3 regions of the Rossellomorea sp. NPDC071047 genome follow, and region 1 is predicted to be linked to each of the others. Evidence: riboswitches for the same ligand, from Rfam matches in the RefSeq annotation. Region 1 holds a riboswitch; each other region holds the start of a gene.
What was found. A riboswitch is a leader RNA that binds a small molecule or an ion and turns the genes downstream of it on or off. The one in region 1 is predicted to bind S-adenosylmethionine.
Positions count from the first base shown of each region.

Region 2: it holds a riboswitch for S-adenosylmethionine, as region 1 does, so the genes downstream of both, ACQKFO_RS05845 (methionine biosynthesis PLP-dependent protein) here and mtnK (S-methyl-5-thioribose kinase) in region 1, are expected to answer to the same signal.
Region 3: it holds a riboswitch for S-adenosylmethionine, as region 1 does, so the genes downstream of both, ACQKFO_RS14000 (methionine ABC transporter ATP-binding protein) here and mtnK (S-methyl-5-thioribose kinase) in region 1, are expected to answer to the same signal.

Region 1 covers NZ_JBNNJT010000005.1:357,297-363,055, reverse strand. Annotated here, with positions in the region: gene ACQKFO_RS18405 (pyridoxal phosphate-dependent aminotransferase) at 1-1,024, opposite strand, end outside; gene ACQKFO_RS18400 (carbon-nitrogen family hydrolase) at 1,147-1,929, shown strand; SAM riboswitch class I at 2,031-2,187, shown strand; gene mtnK (S-methyl-5-thioribose kinase) at 2,304-3,488, shown strand; gene mtnA (S-methyl-5-thioribose-1-phosphate isomerase) at 3,505-4,560, shown strand; gene ACQKFO_RS18385 (metalloregulator ArsR/SmtB family transcription factor) at 4,603-5,199, opposite strand; gene ACQKFO_RS18380 (methylated-DNA--[protein]-cysteine S-methyltransferase) at 5,322-5,759, opposite strand, start outside.
Region 2 covers NZ_JBNNJT010000001.1:1,113,278-1,119,036, forward strand. Annotated here, with positions in the region: gene ACQKFO_RS05835 (bifunctional homocysteine S-methyltransferase/methylenetetrahydrofolate reductase) at 1-1,312, opposite strand, end outside; gene metC (cystathionine beta-lyase) at 1,329-2,513, opposite strand; gene ACQKFO_RS05845 (methionine biosynthesis PLP-dependent protein) at 2,506-3,630, opposite strand; SAM riboswitch class I at 3,722-3,831, opposite strand; gene ACQKFO_RS05850 (tryptophan--tRNA ligase) at 3,955-4,953, opposite strand; T-box leader at 5,013-5,255, opposite strand; gene ACQKFO_RS05855 (metal-dependent hydrolase) at 5,322-5,759, opposite strand, start outside.
Region 3 covers NZ_JBNNJT010000003.1:420,007-425,765, reverse strand. Annotated here, with positions in the region: gene celB (PTS cellobiose transporter subunit IIC) at 1-124, opposite strand, end outside; gene ACQKFO_RS14015 (6-phospho-beta-glucosidase) at 148-1,455, opposite strand; gene ACQKFO_RS14010 (GntR family transcriptional regulator) at 1,677-2,402, shown strand; gene chbG (chitin disaccharide deacetylase) at 2,423-3,118, shown strand; SAM riboswitch class I at 3,607-3,712, shown strand; gene ACQKFO_RS14000 (methionine ABC transporter ATP-binding protein) at 3,783-4,796, shown strand; gene ACQKFO_RS13995 (methionine ABC transporter permease) at 4,786-5,451, shown strand; gene ACQKFO_RS13990 (MetQ/NlpA family ABC transporter substrate-binding protein) at 5,473-5,759, shown strand, end outside.

The sequences.
Region 1 (5,759 bases):
TAGAGAACTCTACAGAGCTGAATCCATCAGGTACTTTTAACCAGGCGAAGAAGGAACCTTGTGGAGCTTTTACATCCCACCCTATATCCTGAAGTCCGGAGATTAATAGTTTTCTCCTTTCTTCGTATGTTGAAACCAGAGAATCTACACATTCCTGGGAACTTAAAAGGGCAGTGGCAGCCGCTTCTTGAATAGCACCGAACAGACTCACATATAAGTGATCTTGCAGGAGGTTGATCGCTTCTATGACACTCTTATTCCCTACTGCAAACCCCACTCTCCAGCCAGCCATATTATACGTTTTCGATAATGTATAAATCTCGATCCCCACATCCTTTGCTCCATCTGTTTCCAAGAAGCTTATGGGCTTATTTCCATCAAACCCAATAGCTCCATAGGCAAAATCATGTACAACACATATATCATGCTGATTGGCAAGAGTGACTGTTTCTTCAAAGAATGATTCTGTGGCGATCGCTCCAGTAGGGTTATTAGGGTAGTTCAGAAACATTAGCTTCGCATTTTCCAGCTCATTACGGGAGTGTTCACTATAATCAGGCAGAAAGCCATTCTCCTCTCGCAGAGGCATTTTAATCATACGAGCTTCTGCCAATGCTACCCCTGATAAATAATCGGGATAACCGGGATCGGGCACCAATACCCCATCACCAGGATTCAATAAACATTGAGGGATTTCAACTAACCCGGCCTTTCCTCCGAACAGAACGGCTACCTCTGTTTCCGGATCTAATTCCACATCATATTCACGCAGGTAGAATGCAGCAATCGCCTCTTTAAAGGACGGTAAGCCGCGAAATGGAGGATACTTATGATTGGACGGGGAAGCTGCTGCTTCTGTCAGTTTCTCCACAATATGTGGAGGAGTCGGTTGATCCGGATTTCCCTGTCCCAAATTAATGACATCATGTCCCTCTTTGACAACAGCATTCACTGTTTTTGCCAGGGATGCGAAAAATTGTTCAGGTAATAAATCTAATCGTTTTGCCTTTCCAAAGGTTTTCATACACTCACCCACTACATTTTTTTGAAAATTAATTACTTTCAAATTCTAGTCACAAATGATATAACGGGAAATAAAGAATGTAAAGGAATAAATTCCAAAAAGTCATTAATGAGGTGAAAGAAATGATTCAAAAGTTAGGTCTTGCACAAATCGATATTGTGTTCGGACATCCCGAAGAAAACAAGAAAAAAGTAGAACGATGGGTTAAAAAAGCTAGTGAAGAAGGCTGTGATACAGTTGTGCTCCCTGAGCTTTGGACGACTGGATATGACCTTACAAGAATGGATGAAATCGCTGATGACGGAGCAAAGGATTCAACCTCCTTCCTGTCTGCCTTGTCAAATAAATATTCCATTCACATTGTAGGTGGTTCTGTTGCAGAGAAAACGCAGGATGGGGTGTCCAATACCCTTCTAGTTACGAATTCAAAAGGCGAGTTGGTGAAAAAGTATTCGAAGCTTCACTTGTTTAAGCTGATGGATGAACATCATTATTTACTTCCTGGTCATGAGGATGGCATCTTCACGCTTCAAGACACAAAAATGGGGGGATTGATTTGTTACGACATCCGTTTCCCGGAATGGTTCAGAAAACAAGTTCTAATGGGTGCCAAGGTTGTTTATGTCGTAGCAGAGTGGCCGGCAGCACGAATTGATCACTGGCAGACCCTCTTAAGGGCAAGAGCGATTGAAAATCAATGCTTCGTGATCGCCTGCAACCGGGTGGGAAGCGACCCGAACAATGAATTTGGCGGTTGTTCCCTTATCATTGATCCATGGGGAGATATTCTTTCAAAAGGATCGCAAACGGAAGAATTGGTTACAGCTGAAATCAATTTACAGGAAGTAGAAAAAGTCCGAAAGAAAATTCCGATATTCCAGGATAGAAGACCGGATTTTTATTAGATAGGCACTTTTTCAAAAAAACGTTGACATGGAAATTACTTCGATGGTACTATTCAAATCAAATGAAACATTCTGAAAGTTTAATTAAATAGTTAACGCAACTCTTATCAAGAGCTGGCTGAGGGATTTGGCCCTATGAAGCCCAGCAACCGACCATAATACCGTTGTAAAACGGGGCGCAGCATGCGCCGGATTGAATGATCCAGCAAGGCACGGTGCTAATTCCAACAGAAAGATAGTCTTTCTGAGAGATAAGAGGCGATGAAGATACCTTCTTCAAGCCTCTTTCGAACATGAAAGAGGCTTTTCTTATACCACGGAAAAGCCTCCATAACACAGTCTTTCATAAGTCTGTACTATAAGGAGGAACGATGATGGCCATTACGAAACTAAATGCATATCAACCACTAACTGAACAGGCGGCAATCGCACTGGCGATTCGCTTACGAATATTTGAGGACGGCACTCTCTTAACGTGTGAAGAAATTGGAGACGGGAATTTAAATCTGGTCTTTCGTGTATTAGAACGGGAAACAGGTAAAGGAATCATCATCAAACAAGCCCTGCCATTTGCGAAGGTTGTAGGCGAAAGCTGGCCGTTAACAATCGAACGGGCAAGAATAGAAGCGAGTGCCCTTAAGCTTCAGCGTTCATTTGTAGGGGATCTGGTTCCTGAAGTGTACTACTCTGATCCGATACTAGCTATTACTGTCATGGAAGATTTGAGCACAATGACCATTGCCCGGGCTGGCCTTATCAAAGGGGAAAAGTATCCCCGGCTCTCCCATGACATTGGAACATTTTTAGCAAACACCTTATATTTCACCTCTGATTATGCCCTTCATCCTTTCAAGAAAAAGGAGTATGTGAAAGAATTTTCAAATCCTGAGTTGTGCAAAATCACTGAGGACCTAGTATTTACAGATCCCTTTTTCAACAGTGAAACCAATGAATTTGAAGAAGAGCTTTCCCGGGACGTTCAACATTTATGGGATGATTTCACCTTGAAGCTTGAAGTGGCCAAATTGAAAAAGAGCTTTCTTACTGAAGGAGAAGCACTTCTTCATGGAGATCTTCATACAGGAAGCATCTTTGTAGATAAGAATCAAACGAAAGTGATTGATCCCGAATTTGCCTTTTATGGACCGATTGGCTTTGATATTGGACAGTTCATTGCCAACCTTATTTTCCAGGCAGTTTCTAAACCTGATGAGAAGGAAACGATTTTTTATCACATTGAGAATACCTGGAAAGTATTCTCCTCCGCGTTTTCTAAGCATTGGAAGGAAAGCGGGGACGCCTACACGAAAGTGAATGGCTACCTTGAATATGTATTGGAGAAGAGCTTTCAAGACAGCATCGGTTTTGCAGGATGTGAATGCATCAGAAGAACGATCGGCCTCGCTCATGTAGAAGATCTGGATGGCATCCCGGATAAAGAACGAAGATTACAGGCTAAACGGACCTGCTTGACACTCGGTAAGGAACTGATCATAACACGAAAGCAGATCTATTCGATCGAAGAGCTTTTGTCCCTATTGAAGTCCCATTCTGAATAATCAAAAGGAGATTATCATGACACAAGCATTGACCATTCCAACTTCACTAGAGTGGCATGAAGATTATTTACTGATCCTTAATCAACAAAAACTGCCTAACATAGTGGAATATATTAAACTGACGACCATTGAAGAGTTTTATGATGCGATTATCACACTAAAAGTGAGAGGTGCACCTGCCATTGGCATCACAGCTGCTTACGGTTTAGCCCGGTCTGCATGTCAGTATGAAGTGAAAACGCTAGAGGAATTCATCGATCTGTTTCAACGTGACAAAAAATACCTTGCCGATTCACGCCCCACAGCAGTCAACCTGGTTTGGGCTTTGAACCGGTTAGAAAAGGTATTAGAGAATGCTTCTTCTGTTAATGAAGCGAAAACTAATTTACTCCATGCTGCCATCCACCTTCATGCAGAAGACGAGGCAGTGTGCCGCCTAATAGGTGAAAATGGTTTAAGTGTATTAAAGGATAAACAGATCGTGATGACCATCTGTAATGCCGGTTCCATTGCAACGAGTAAATACGGTACTGCATTGGCCTCTTTTCATTTAGGAAGAGAAAGAGGAAAAGCGTTTCAGGTTTATGCATGTGAGACACGGCCCGTTCTGCAAGGAGCCCGCCTGACATCTTGGGAGTTACAGCAATCAGGAGTAGATGTCACCCTCATCACGGATAGCATGGCTGCCCATACCATGAAAGAAAAAGGAGTAGAAGCCGTGATTGTCGGGGCTGACCGAATTTCTGCCAACGGGGATACCGCAAATAAAATCGGATCGTCCATGCTTGCCATTTTGTGTAAACATTTCAATATACCCTTTTATGTCGCTGCTCCTTCTTCCACTTTCGATTTATCCAGCTCCAATGGAAACGATATTCCCATTGAAGAGCGAAACCGGGAAGAGATTACAACGGTCAGCGGGACACTGATTGCGCCAGAAAATGTTCCTGTTTATAACCCTGCATTCGATGTTACTTCTCATGAACTGATTACCGGCATCATCACAGAAAAAGGGGTCCTGTACCCTCCCTTCCAAGATAGTATTCAACAAACCATAGGAGTTAAACCATAACCAAAAGAAGAGCTTCCTACTGCTCTTCTTTTGGCATTCATCTTATTCTCCCATTAACTTTGTAGAAGCCCACATTTCCCTCGGATTCACTTCATAAATGCCATTTTCCCGATACATGAACTGATGAATGATAAATTCTCTTCTTAAGGTCGCAAAGTCTTCATGGAACTGCTGAATATATTCATTCAAATCTTTTTCCATATATTTTTCTCCCACCTTCAACCCTTCCACCATATGTTCCAATATAAATAATTTCTTCTTTTGTTGAGAAGGAATCGTTTTGATACGTCCATTCTTCTCCAGGAAATTATTCATCACCTTTTGTTTTTCTTTCAATAACTTTTCTGACATCACACTTTCCCCTTCCTCTCCCTGAGCAAACTGATGAAGGACATTTCCATGATGACTCAGGACTTTTTTATTCAAATAGTAGTAAACCGTGTTCTTCTCCCTTCGCGAATAAACAAGATTGCACTCTTTGAGTTTCGTTAGGTGATGGGATATCGTAGGGGCGGTGAGTCCCAGTTTCCCCGCAATGGCTCCTACGTGCAAGCTTTCTGATGCCAGCAAATAGACAATCTTGATCCGCGTCGGATCCCCCATCGTTTTATGGAAAGCCACCTGTTTACTTAATTGCAATATGTCTCCCCCTCTCTAATTAGATTACTATCTAATTAGATGATAATCTAAATAGATAAAAGATTCAATCACTAAATAAAAAAAACAGGCATCCTCCCTAGGAGAATGCCTGTTTTTTTATTCTATTTTTCTAACAACAATAAGGTTTCTTTCTTATCCACCTGCTTACCGGCATAGCCTGTAAGTGTATTATTCTTTCCAATGACACGGTGACATGGAATGATGATGGGAAATCGGTTTGCTTTATTCGCTTGCCCAACTGCCCTGACAGCTTTAGGTCTTTGAATCGCTTCGGCAACATCCTGATATGACCTGGTTTCACCAAATGGAATCTGTTGCAGGGTGTTCCATACGTCCTTCTGAAAAGACGTTCCCTTTATCTTTAGGGGGATATCAAATTCCCTTCTCTCCCCCTTAAAGAATTCTGTGATCTGTTCTTGTGCTCTTAGTAATATTGGATTCTCGGTGTAAAAATCCCCTCGTGAATCATTTTCTAAAAATTGCACCAAAAGTAGATGGCTCTGATCCGCCTGGAGTTCTAACATTCCAATCGGACTCTC
Region 2 (5,759 bases), on a different contig from region 1:
ATTCAATGAGTTCAAGAGAAGATAAATCATAAACGGATGCTGCCCCAGGAAAATCTCCAATCTTGGCCGGATCCCCCGTAATGGCTAATATATTGTGTATTCCTAACGTGTGTAACCCCATTAAATGGGATTGAAGTCCAATCAGGTTTCGATCCCGGCAAGTAATGTGAACTAAAGGCGTAAGATCAAATTTGGACCTTACCAGGCTGCCAATGGCGTCATTACTGATACGAGGTGATGCTAACGGATTGTCTGCAAGCGTGAGTGCGTCAATTCCAGCTTCCTTTAATGCCTCAGCCCCTTGGAAGAACAGCTTCGTGTCAAGATGCTTAGGTGGATCAAGTTCAACAATGATCGTTTTCTTTTCCCTCACTTGCTCATGCAGCAAGCTTCCCCTGATTGAAGGAGACGATAACTGAACAACTTTTTTTGCTTTCACCACTTTTTCATTCACAGGCTTGCGGCTTTTTAACCTGCTTGCTACAGAACGGATGTGATCAGGTGTGGTCCCACAGCATCCCCCTATGATTCTTGCACCTTGCAGTCGCAATTCGTTACTTATATCTCCAAAGTAATCAGGCTCAGCAGAGTAATAGAATCTACCTTCTTCATAATTCGGCAGACTGGCATTGGGATAGACGGAAAGAAATGCCCTTTTAGGTAATGGAACTTCCTCTAATGAATTCACCATATGAAATGGCCCCATGCGGCAATTGATGCCCACAACATCCGCCCCCAATAATTCTAATTGTTGAAGAGCGTCTTTTATCTCCATTCCATTTTGAAGAACTCCTGTTTCATGGAGTGAAACTTGAGCAATGACAGGAATGTCTGCTTCACGTTTACTAATGTTTAATACAGTGGTCAATTCTTCGAAATCATAATAGGTTTCTAGCAGAATGCCATCCACCCCTTCTAACAATAAACAGTATAGCTGTTCCCGAAAGCTTCTTTTGATTTCTTCCAACGATACATTTTGTTTAATGCCCCTGATTCCCCCGATGGTGCCAAGGATATAAGTGTCGACACCTGCTGCTTTTCTTGCCAGTCGCACTGCAGCTGTATTTATTTCCTTAACCGAATCCTCCAATCCGTATCTGGAAAGCTTTTGATAATTAGCTCCATACGTATTGGTCTGAATGATGTCTGCTCCTGCATCAATATACTCTTTATGGACTTTCAACACTTCATTTGGGTGAGAAAGATTCAGTTCTTCAAAGCATCTGTCGACTCCATATGAATACAGCAACGTTCCGATGGCTCCATCTGCAATTAAAATTCTCTCTTTCAGAGCTTCCAGCAACGGCTTCATGACATTCCCTCCTTTTTTATAAATTTATCACGTTGTTTCGATTGATCTTTTGTATACTATCTAAACCTTTTTGAAGATCGATAATTAATTCATCCACGTTTTCAAGTCCTACTGATAATCGTAATAAACCATCTGTAATACCCCTTCTTTCCCGTTCAGCTTTTGGCATGGAAGCATGTGACATCCTTGAAGGATAGGATAGAATTGATTCAACAGCTCCTAAACTTACGGCAAATACAGGAATGTTTACATTTTGAATGAGTTGCTTTACTTCCTCTGCCCCTTTTAACCGGAAGGAAAGAACCGCTCCAGGACCCTCTGCTTGTCGAACTTGAATTTCACGACCGGGATGATAGCTTAATCCCGGGTAATACACTTCTTCTACTTCCTTTCTATGTTCTAAGAATGCCGCAATCTTATATGCCGATTCTGATGATTCCTTCAAACGTACATGCAGTGTTTTCAGTCCTCTTAAGAGCAGCCAGCAATCCTGAACACCGAGTACAGCTCCGAACGAATTCTGCAAGAAAGCAAGTTTCCCGGCAATCTCTTCATTTCCCGTTACCGCAAGCCCTGCCAATACATCGCTATGTCCGGCAAGAAACTTCGTGGCACTGTGTAGAACAACATCCACTCCTAGACTGATCGGTCTTTGCAGCAAGGGAGTCATGAATGTATTATCAAGAAACGTTAAACATCCATTCGCCTTGGCAAGCTTAACGACTCCTTCAATATCGGTGATATTCAGAAGCGGATTGGATGGTGTCTCCATATAAATCACTTTCGTATTGTGCTTGATTGAACAAGCTACTTCATGTAGATCCTTCATGTTCACAAATGAATATTCAATTCCAAACTTAGTGAGGACCTCTGTAATCATTCTGTATGTCCCACCGTACACTTCTTCTGATACGAGAACATGATCTCCACTCGACAATAATAAGAAGCTTGTTGAGATTGCCGCCATTCCAGATGAAAAGGCAAAACCTCTTACTCCTCCTTCCAATTCCGCGATCGTTTCTTCAACGGTTTCTCTTGTCGGATTTCCTGAACGGCTGTAGTCATACGTTCCATATTGATCAAAATCCTGTTGATGAAAGGTTGTAGCATGATGAAGCGGTGTAGAGACCGCTCCTGTTTCTTTATCAAATCCATGAGAATGAATGAGTGACGTCTGAAGTGAAAACGGTTTTTTACTCATACGTAAGCACCTCTTTCTCCAATTGTTGAAAAACATTCTCCAGGTCTTCAATAAGGTCAGCAATAAATTCAATGCCTACAGAGAACCGCAGGAGTCTGTTGCAGATACCCAACCTATTTCGTTCTTCTTCTGGAATGTCTGCATGTGTTTGAGTAGCCGGATAGGTGATAAAGCTTTCGACCCCTCCTAAACTTTCAGCAAACGTAATAATTTTTAAGTGTTGGAGAAAGGGAGCAACCCATTCTTCCCTTGCGATACGAAAGGAAAGCATGCCGCCTTTTCCCGGATATAAAACGTCTGTTACACAGTCATGCGAATCAAGATACTCCGCTAATTTTCTTGCGTTTTTTTCGTGCTGAGCCATTCTGAGACTAAGGGTTTTCATTCCTCTTAATAAGAGCCAACAATCAAAAGGGGCGAGAACCGCGCCGATTGAATTTTGAATGGTGAATATTCTTTCCCCCAACTCCTCTGTGTTTACAATCACAACACCTGCCAGCACGTCATTATGTCCCCCTAAGTATTTCGTGGCGCTATGAATAACAATGTCCGCTCCTTCAGTAAGTGGCTTCTGCAGAATAGGTGTGTAGAAGGTATTATCGACAATTAGAAGCAATCCGTTATGCTTAGCGAGTCCAGCAACCTCTGAAATACTTGCTTCATTCATTAATGGATTGGTTGGCGTTTCAACGAAGATTGCCTTTGTTCTTTTAGAAATTTGTTCTTCTATGGAGCCGGTATCACTTGTATCGACGAAATGAAATTTGATACTATATTGTGCTTCATACTGCGCGAATAAACGGTAGCTCCCTCCGTATAAGTCTTTCGAAACAATCAATTCATCCCCGCTTGAAAATAAGCTAAGGATTGCCTGAATCGCTGCCATCCCCGAGCTGAAGGCAAACCCTCTGTGTCCTTCCTCCAATTGAGTGAGGGTATCTTCTAGGGTGGCACGGGTTGGATTTCCTGTTCTTGTGTAATCATAGCCTGTCGATTGCCCAATCCCTTTATGTTCATAGGCAGTCGATAAATGAATGGGCAGGCTTACGGCACCCGTTGCAGGATCTTTCCGATTTCCTGCCTGGACAAGTATTGTGTCAATGTGTTTTTTCAACATTCTTCTCTCCTTTTCTATCCTGATTACGAAAAGGGAAAAAACAAAAAAACCTTCTTAATGAAAATAAGAAGGTTTTGTGCGTTCGTTCTCCCTCTTATCGTCCAAGTTGACATCAACTTGCTGGAATTAGCACCATACCAAAACTCGCGGCTGGTTGCTGAGGTGTCTTCGGGCCAGTCCCTCTACCTCTCTTGATAAGAAACTATATGATTTTGTGAAAAATAACTTTCCCATAACTTATAACAAAGAAGAAAAAATGTCAATGAGAATTATGAATTATCTGAAAAACAAAATGATCTTTGCCCTTCACCACCCTGTTCTATTTCAATGATAAATACCTATTTTCCTTTTAATCTCTTTCATGAATGGGATTGTTTTTTCCCGTGCTTTTTTTGCTCCATTTTGTAAGATCCCATCCAGCATATGGGGACTCGCCATCAGTTCTTCATATTTCGACCTTGGTTCTTCGATAAAAGAATTCATTACTTGGAATAGCTCTTTTTTCGCATCTCCCCAGCCTATTCCTTCTTGAAATCTCCCTCTCATTTCTTTAACTTGATCGGAGGTTGCAAATTCTTTATATAATGCAAAAATGACGGAGCTGTCAGGATCCTTGGGCTCTTCAGGGGGTGAAGAATCTGTTTTGATTTTATTGATTAATTTTTGAAGCTTTTTTGGTTCTTCAAATAATGGAATGGTGTTGTTATAACTTTTACTCATTTTACGTCCGTCCAGTCCCGGGAGAACTGCCGATTCTTCTTGGATGACATATTCAGGGATGACAAATATTTCTCCATATTGTTTGTTAAAGCTTTCAGCTATGTCTCGTGCAATTTCAACATGCTGTATCTGATCTTTACCAACAGGGACCACCTCGGTTTGAAAAAGGAGGATATCAGCTGCCATTAGTATTGGATAAGTGAATAATCCCATGTTGACTCCAGCATCAACATCTTTGCCGGTTTCTGTATTTTCTTCGACCAATGATTTATATGCGTGAGCGCGGTTCATTAATCCTTTCGGTGCAAAACAAGACAGGATCCAACTCAATTCAAAGATTTCAGGTACATCGGATTGACGATAAAAGATCGCTCGATCAGGATTCAAACCTAATGCTAACCAAGCTGCTGCCACTCCATAAGATAGTTCTTTCATTTCATGCTTATCATGTATCTTCGTTAAACCATGATAATCCGCCACAAAATATGCTGCGTTGTAGGATTTGTTCTCTGCCAATTTTAATGCCGGTTTGATTGCACCAATATAATTCCCCAAATGAATATAGCCAGTTGGTTTAATCCCCGTCAGAATTTGTTTTTCCATAAAAATTCCCCCCGCTTAAAATAATAAAAATCAACACAAAAAGGGCTTCTCGTCCTCTAAAAAAGGACGGGAAACCCGTGGTGCCACCTTCATTCGCTTACACTTCAGTAAACGCACTCATCTGTACAGAAGTCGCCTTCGATACATCGTCTCTTTTATCGGTGAGACCTTCCGCCATTACCTACTTAATTTCAGCCTGGATGCTCAAAAGCCCATTCAACGATTTCACCATACTGATTCTCACCAGCCATCAGCTCTCTGAAATGTTTCGTTCGTCTACTCTTCTTCCTCATCGCATTTAACTATTTAAAGTGTTTCCATTATTTTAATGTATCGGGAAATAATGGTCAAGAGGGCGTAAACACATTTTAGAGTTCTTTGGTAGAAAGGGGAAGGAAAAGCTTTATCCCTCTCTTATTGAAAGGAAGAAATTTCATATCCGCGATCAGATGACTGGCATATCCGATTACACATGCTTCAAATACCCCATCTATCATTAAAGATGACTCTAAATAATGAGCAATCATGCCATAATATACGATTCCAAGTACAGAATGAGTATAACTTCGATGTGAAACGAATGAGGCTATGAAAATATAGATACCTAACAACCATAACCATGTTTCATTAAACTGCCAACCGCATGCTGTCACACCGATGCCTGTAATCATCAGCATTCTTCTCTGGGTAATGAAACTTGAGAGAATCATCATTCCAGCACCATATCCTATACCAAGCCATCGTTCTTTCCCAATTCCTTCAAGATAGCTGTATACCATCATTAAAAAACCAATGATTTGTGCCAC
Region 3 (5,759 bases), on a different contig from region 1:
CCACGATGATCAGCGGCATGATCGAAACGAATCCATCACGGATGGCGACGAGATGTCGTTGTGACCCGATTCTTCCTGCAATAGGCATAAACTTACTTTCCATAAACCCCATTACTTTACTCATTTCTCTTTCCCCCATTTACTAGATTAATTGAATTGCGGTAAAAACTCTTTGTGAGCTTCCAATAATTCATCGACTAGCTGTCTTGCTACCCCTTCGTTCTGTACTAGCGGATTCATCACCATGGCCTGGTAAACATGATTGTACTCACCGGACATTGCTGCCTGAATGACGAGCTCTTCGAACGCTTTCATCTGTTGGATGATCCCTTTGACTGAGGGAGGAAGCGGTCCGATGGAGATTGGCCGAGGTCCGTCCCCCGTAATGACGGCGTTTACTTCGATGACAGCGTCGTGTGGCAGGTCAGGGATGGATCCTCTGTTCAGTGTGTTGACGGTTTGGATGTCACCTGAGTTGTTGTAAATGCTCGTCATTAGGCTGCAGGCAGCATCACTGTAGTAAGCACCTCCTCGATTTTCCAGTTCTTTTGGTTTTTCGTTTAATTCTTCTTTCATATATTGTATGAAAAGTTCTTTTTCAACTTTTCGAACAACCTCTGCCCGTGTTCCGTTTTCTCTATAAGCTTGAAGGTCCTTTTCCAACACAGAGTCCCGTTGGAAATAGTATTGATGATAAGGATTGGGAAGCATCCCGAGGGCTTGTAAAAATTCCTTCGACCATCCGAGGGAGACGATGTTGGCCGGTGAGTAATCCATTTCTTGATAGATCAGTTTTTGCAGAACCTGATCGGTGACATCCTGACCATTGACCCAAACCCTTTTTCCAAACACAAAATGATTCATTCCTACAAATTCGATTTGTACTTCATCTGCAGAGCAATTCATCATCTCGGCCACACTGTTCTTCATGTTGAAAGGGATATTGCACACCCCGATGACTTTTTTATGTGTGCTGTATTTCAGCAGTGCTTCTGTAACAATTCCTGCGGGGTTGGTAAAATTAATAAGCCATGCATGTGGACAAATCTGTTGGATGTCATGACAAATTTCCATTAAGACCGGAATGGTACGCAATGCCTTGAATATACCGCCTGCTCCATTGGTTTCTTGACCGATGACGCCAAGACTCAACGGGATACGTTCATCTTTTTCCCTGGCTGAGAGGCCGCCGACCCTGATTTGTGTTGTCACAAAGTCAGCGCCAATCAAGGCATCCCGCCGGTCAAGAGACCATTCCAATTCAATAGGTACACCTGCTTTTTGGATCATTCGACGAGCAAACTGCCCGATGATTTCAAGCTTCCCTTTCCCTGATTCGATATCTACAAGCGTTATATTCGTGACAGGAAAAGATTTGTATCGGTGGATGAACCCCTCGATAATTTCTGGTGTATAGCTTGATCCGCCTCCGATTATGACCACCTTTAATGACATTCTGCCGATCTCCCTTCATTTTGAAAGCGATTTCTATTTTTTATAATGTATCATACAAATTTTCACTCGTCTATATATTGTAGTAACAAATATAAAATATATGACTGAAATTTATTTAGTTGTAATAACAAATTATTTTTATGATAAAATGAATAGGAATAGAGAATTGAACGTGGATGTGTTATAACAAATATAGGAAGAAAGTGGAAGGGAGAAACAGAATGAAAGAGACACAAGAAGCAAAGGCCCTGCATTCGCATGTAAAAGAAGAAATCATCCACATGATTAAAAATAAAGAATATGCGCCGAATACAAAACTGCCGACAGAGGCGGAGTTTTGCGAAAAGTTCAATGTCAGTCGTACGACGATCCGGACTGCGCTCCAGCAGCTGACACTTGAAGGTTACGTGTATCGCGAGCAAGGAAGAGGAACCTTCGTCGCAGAACAGAAAGTCAGTCAAATCCTGTCTTCGACGATCGACAACTATACAGAGCAACTGAGATTACAAGGTAAGAAACCTAAGATCAAGGTACTAAGCATGAATGTCATCCCGGCAGAATCAACAGTGGAAAAAGCGTTGGAATTGAAGAATGGAGATCCCGTCAATCGTTTAGAGAGAATCCGGTATTCAGACGGGCTGCCCCTGCAATATGAGGTGGCCTATCTGCCCTGGTACAAGACGCCCGGGCTTGATAAAGAAGAATGTGAAAGATCTCTTTACAAACTCCTGGAAACACAGTTTGAGATAAAAATTAAAAAAACCGTCGAAACGATCGAGTTATTTTTAGCAGATGAACGAGTGGCAGAGAAGCTTGAGGTACCAGAGGGGACACCTTGCTTTATAATAGAAACAACTGCTTTTGAAGAGGATGGATCGGTGATCGAATTTTCCAAAGCGATCTTCAGAGGAGATAAAGCGAGCTTTCTTGTAGAAAGAACCTATTAGCGAAAAGGGGATGGGGGATTATGAGGAATGTGATCGTCAATGCAGATGACTTTGGTTTATGCCGGGGAGTGAACTACGGCATTATTGATAGTCATCGATTTGGAATTGTCAACTCAACAACGATGCTGGTCAATATGCCGGGAACTCTGCATGCGGTGGAATTGGCGAAGATTTATCCGGAATTACAGGTTGGGATTCATTTAACGCTGACATGCGGGAGACCAGTTTCTGGCGGAGTACAGTCTCTTGTTAATGAGAGAGGGCTTTTCCGTTACACCAGCGGGATTTTTGAAGAAAAAGAAATCAATGTGGATGAGGTTGAAATGGAATGGGAGGCTCAGATGGATAAATTCCTATCATTCGGTCTGCCCCTTTCTCATATAGATAGTCATCACCATGTTCATAGCTTTCGGCCTTTGATCCGGGTTGTGAAGAGATTGTCGGAGCGTTTTGGGGTTCCGGTCCGGAATGTGCCCTGTGATGGGTTTGACGCAATGAATGTGTTAACCGATCGTTTCTCGATGGACTTTTATGGGGACGGAGTGACGGTTGAAGGATTGAAGAGGATATTGGACAGCAGAGATGAAGGGGAGACGCTTGAGATTATGTGTCATCCGGCTTATGTTGATACATACTTGAAAGGGAATTCATCTTATTGTGAGCAGAGGTTGAGGGAGTTGGATGTGTTGACGGGGATTAAGGAGTGGACTTTCTAGTTTTCGTTTGGCTGTTTGAGAGATTAGAATATTTGGTTGTGAGTTGTTATGACAAATGATCGGGGTGCTGCTTTGGAAGGTAGTGCCTTTTTGTATTGGTTTTGGAGATTCGAGGTGAAAAGAATTGGTTTTTATTACTATTAGTGTGGTTTTTAAGTCTTTGAGATGGTGTTAAGGAATGAATTTATCTGAAATCGGTGTGAAATACATGGATTGATAGGATAAGAGAAGTTTTATTATCGACTTTTGTCCTTTTATTATCAACTTTAGAGATATATTATCGACTTTAAGAATATATTATCAACTGTAAAAAAATGGATAACCAACACCCGGAATCAAACCCAAGTCCACCAAACAAAAAAACCTTCCCTAGTACACCAACGAAGATAACGCTTACATAAAAATAACTGAAAAATTTCCTATTGACTTCCATTCACATACCCAGTATTATCCTCTATAAGATAAAAATTTAGAAAATTACATACTTTCAATTATCCAGAGTGACCGAGGGATCAGGCCCTATGACGTCCGGCAACCTCCAGTATTGGAACGGTGCTAATTCCTGCAGAATGATTTCATTCTGAGAGATAAGTCGAGATAAACAGGCGATGCTTCTTTCAGTTGAAAGAGGCATTTTTTATTGGACAAAAAAGGGGTGTGCGCATTGATCGAGATTCGAAATCTAGTTAAAACCTACAGTACAAAAAAGCAAACGGTGGTCGGTGTCGATAACGTATCCGTAAAGATCGAAAAGGGTGAGATCTTTGGAATCGTCGGATACAGTGGAGCGGGGAAGAGTTCACTTATTCGCTGCTTGAATCTATTGGAAACCCCTACATCAGGAGAAATCATCATTGACGGACAGGATTTTACAAAGCTCACGTCCAAACAACTAAGACTCGCCCGTCAAAAAACGAGCATGATCTTTCAACATTTTCACCTGATCAAATCCAAAACGGTGTTTGACAACCTGGCTTTTGCTTTGAAAGCGGCGAGTGTGCCGAAAGCGAAAATCAAACCCAGGGTCGTCGAGCTCCTGGAGATGGTCGGTCTTTCAGATAAAGCTGAAGCGTATCCGGCCCAGCTCAGCGGAGGACAAAAGCAAAGAGTCGGTATTGCAAGGGCCCTTGCGAATAACCCATCGGTTTTACTTTGCGACGAAGCCACATCGGCACTCGATCCGAATACGACGAAATCCATTTTGAAGCTTTTGAAGAAAATCAACAAAGAATTGGGTTTGACGATCGTTCTTATCACCCACGAGATGGAAGTGGTGAAGGAAATCTGTGACAGGATGGCCGTGATGCAGGACGGGAAAATCGTGGAGGAAGGTCCGGTATACGACTTGTTTGCCGAACCGAAGCAGCCTTTAACGAAGCAATTCATTGAAACGATCCTTCAATTTGAACTCCCGCAGCACCTTGTGGAATCAAGAAAAGGAAAACTGATCAAAATCCAATTCAAAGGATCGATTGCAGAAGAAAGCGTCGTATCGGAAGTGTTCCAGAAATACAAAGTAAGAGGCAATATCCTGCATGGCAAGATTGAATATATTCAGGAAGTGCCACTGGGGATTTTCATCATGGAACTGATCGGTTCCCATGAAGAAATTGAAGCGGCGATCCGGTTCATCACGCTGAAGACGCAGAGCTTGGAGGTGCTTGAGGATGCTGCCTGATTCATTGACTGCGATTTTACCAGAATTGAATAAAGCCTTTTTTGAAACGGTATATATGGTGGGGATTTCACTGGGAGTCGCGATTTTAGTGGGATTACCGCTGGGGATCCTTCTTTTCGTAACAGACAAAGGCTTGTTTTTACAAAATAGTTTGATCAAAAAGGTCGTTGGATTTGTCGTCAATATGGTGCGGTCGGTTCCGTTCATCATTCTATTAGTCGCACTCTTACCATTAACCAAACTATTGACCGGTACCACGATTGGACCGACGGCAGCATCCGTATCACTCTCTGTTGCGGGAATTCCGTTTTTTGCGAGAATGGTAGAAACGTCATTGCGCGAAATTGATAAAGGTGTCATTGAAGCATCGGTTTCGGTAGGAGCAAGCCCTTGGATGATCATCAAGGACGTGCTGTTACCGGAAGCTCGTCCGGCGGTGATTCAAGCGATCACGATTACAACGATCAGTTTAGTCGCCTATTCAGCCATGGCCGGCATCGTCGGTGGAGGCGGAGTCGGGGACCTGGCAATTCGCTTCGGTTACTACCGATATGACAATACCGTGATGATCACGACCGTTGTCATTTTAATTTGTTTAGTTCAGCTCATCCAATATACGGGTGATGTGTTTGCACGGTTAGTCGATAAACGATAACTACTTTAGGGGGGACAATAAGTGAAAAAATTGATTTTATTCGTAGCATTAGCGGTAACAATGAGCATTCTTGCAGCTTGCGGAGGGGACGAAGCAAGCTCGGAAGACAAAAAAGAAGTGACCATTGGAGCGACATCCGGACCTTACAGTGATATGGTGACAAAAGCGATCAAGCCCGGTCTTGAAGAAAAAGGATACACGGTTGAAGTGAAGGAGTTCAGTGATTACATCCAGCCGAACAACGCACTGGCCCAGGGAGATCTGGATGCAAACCTTTTCCAGCATAAAATCTACATGGAAACCTTCGC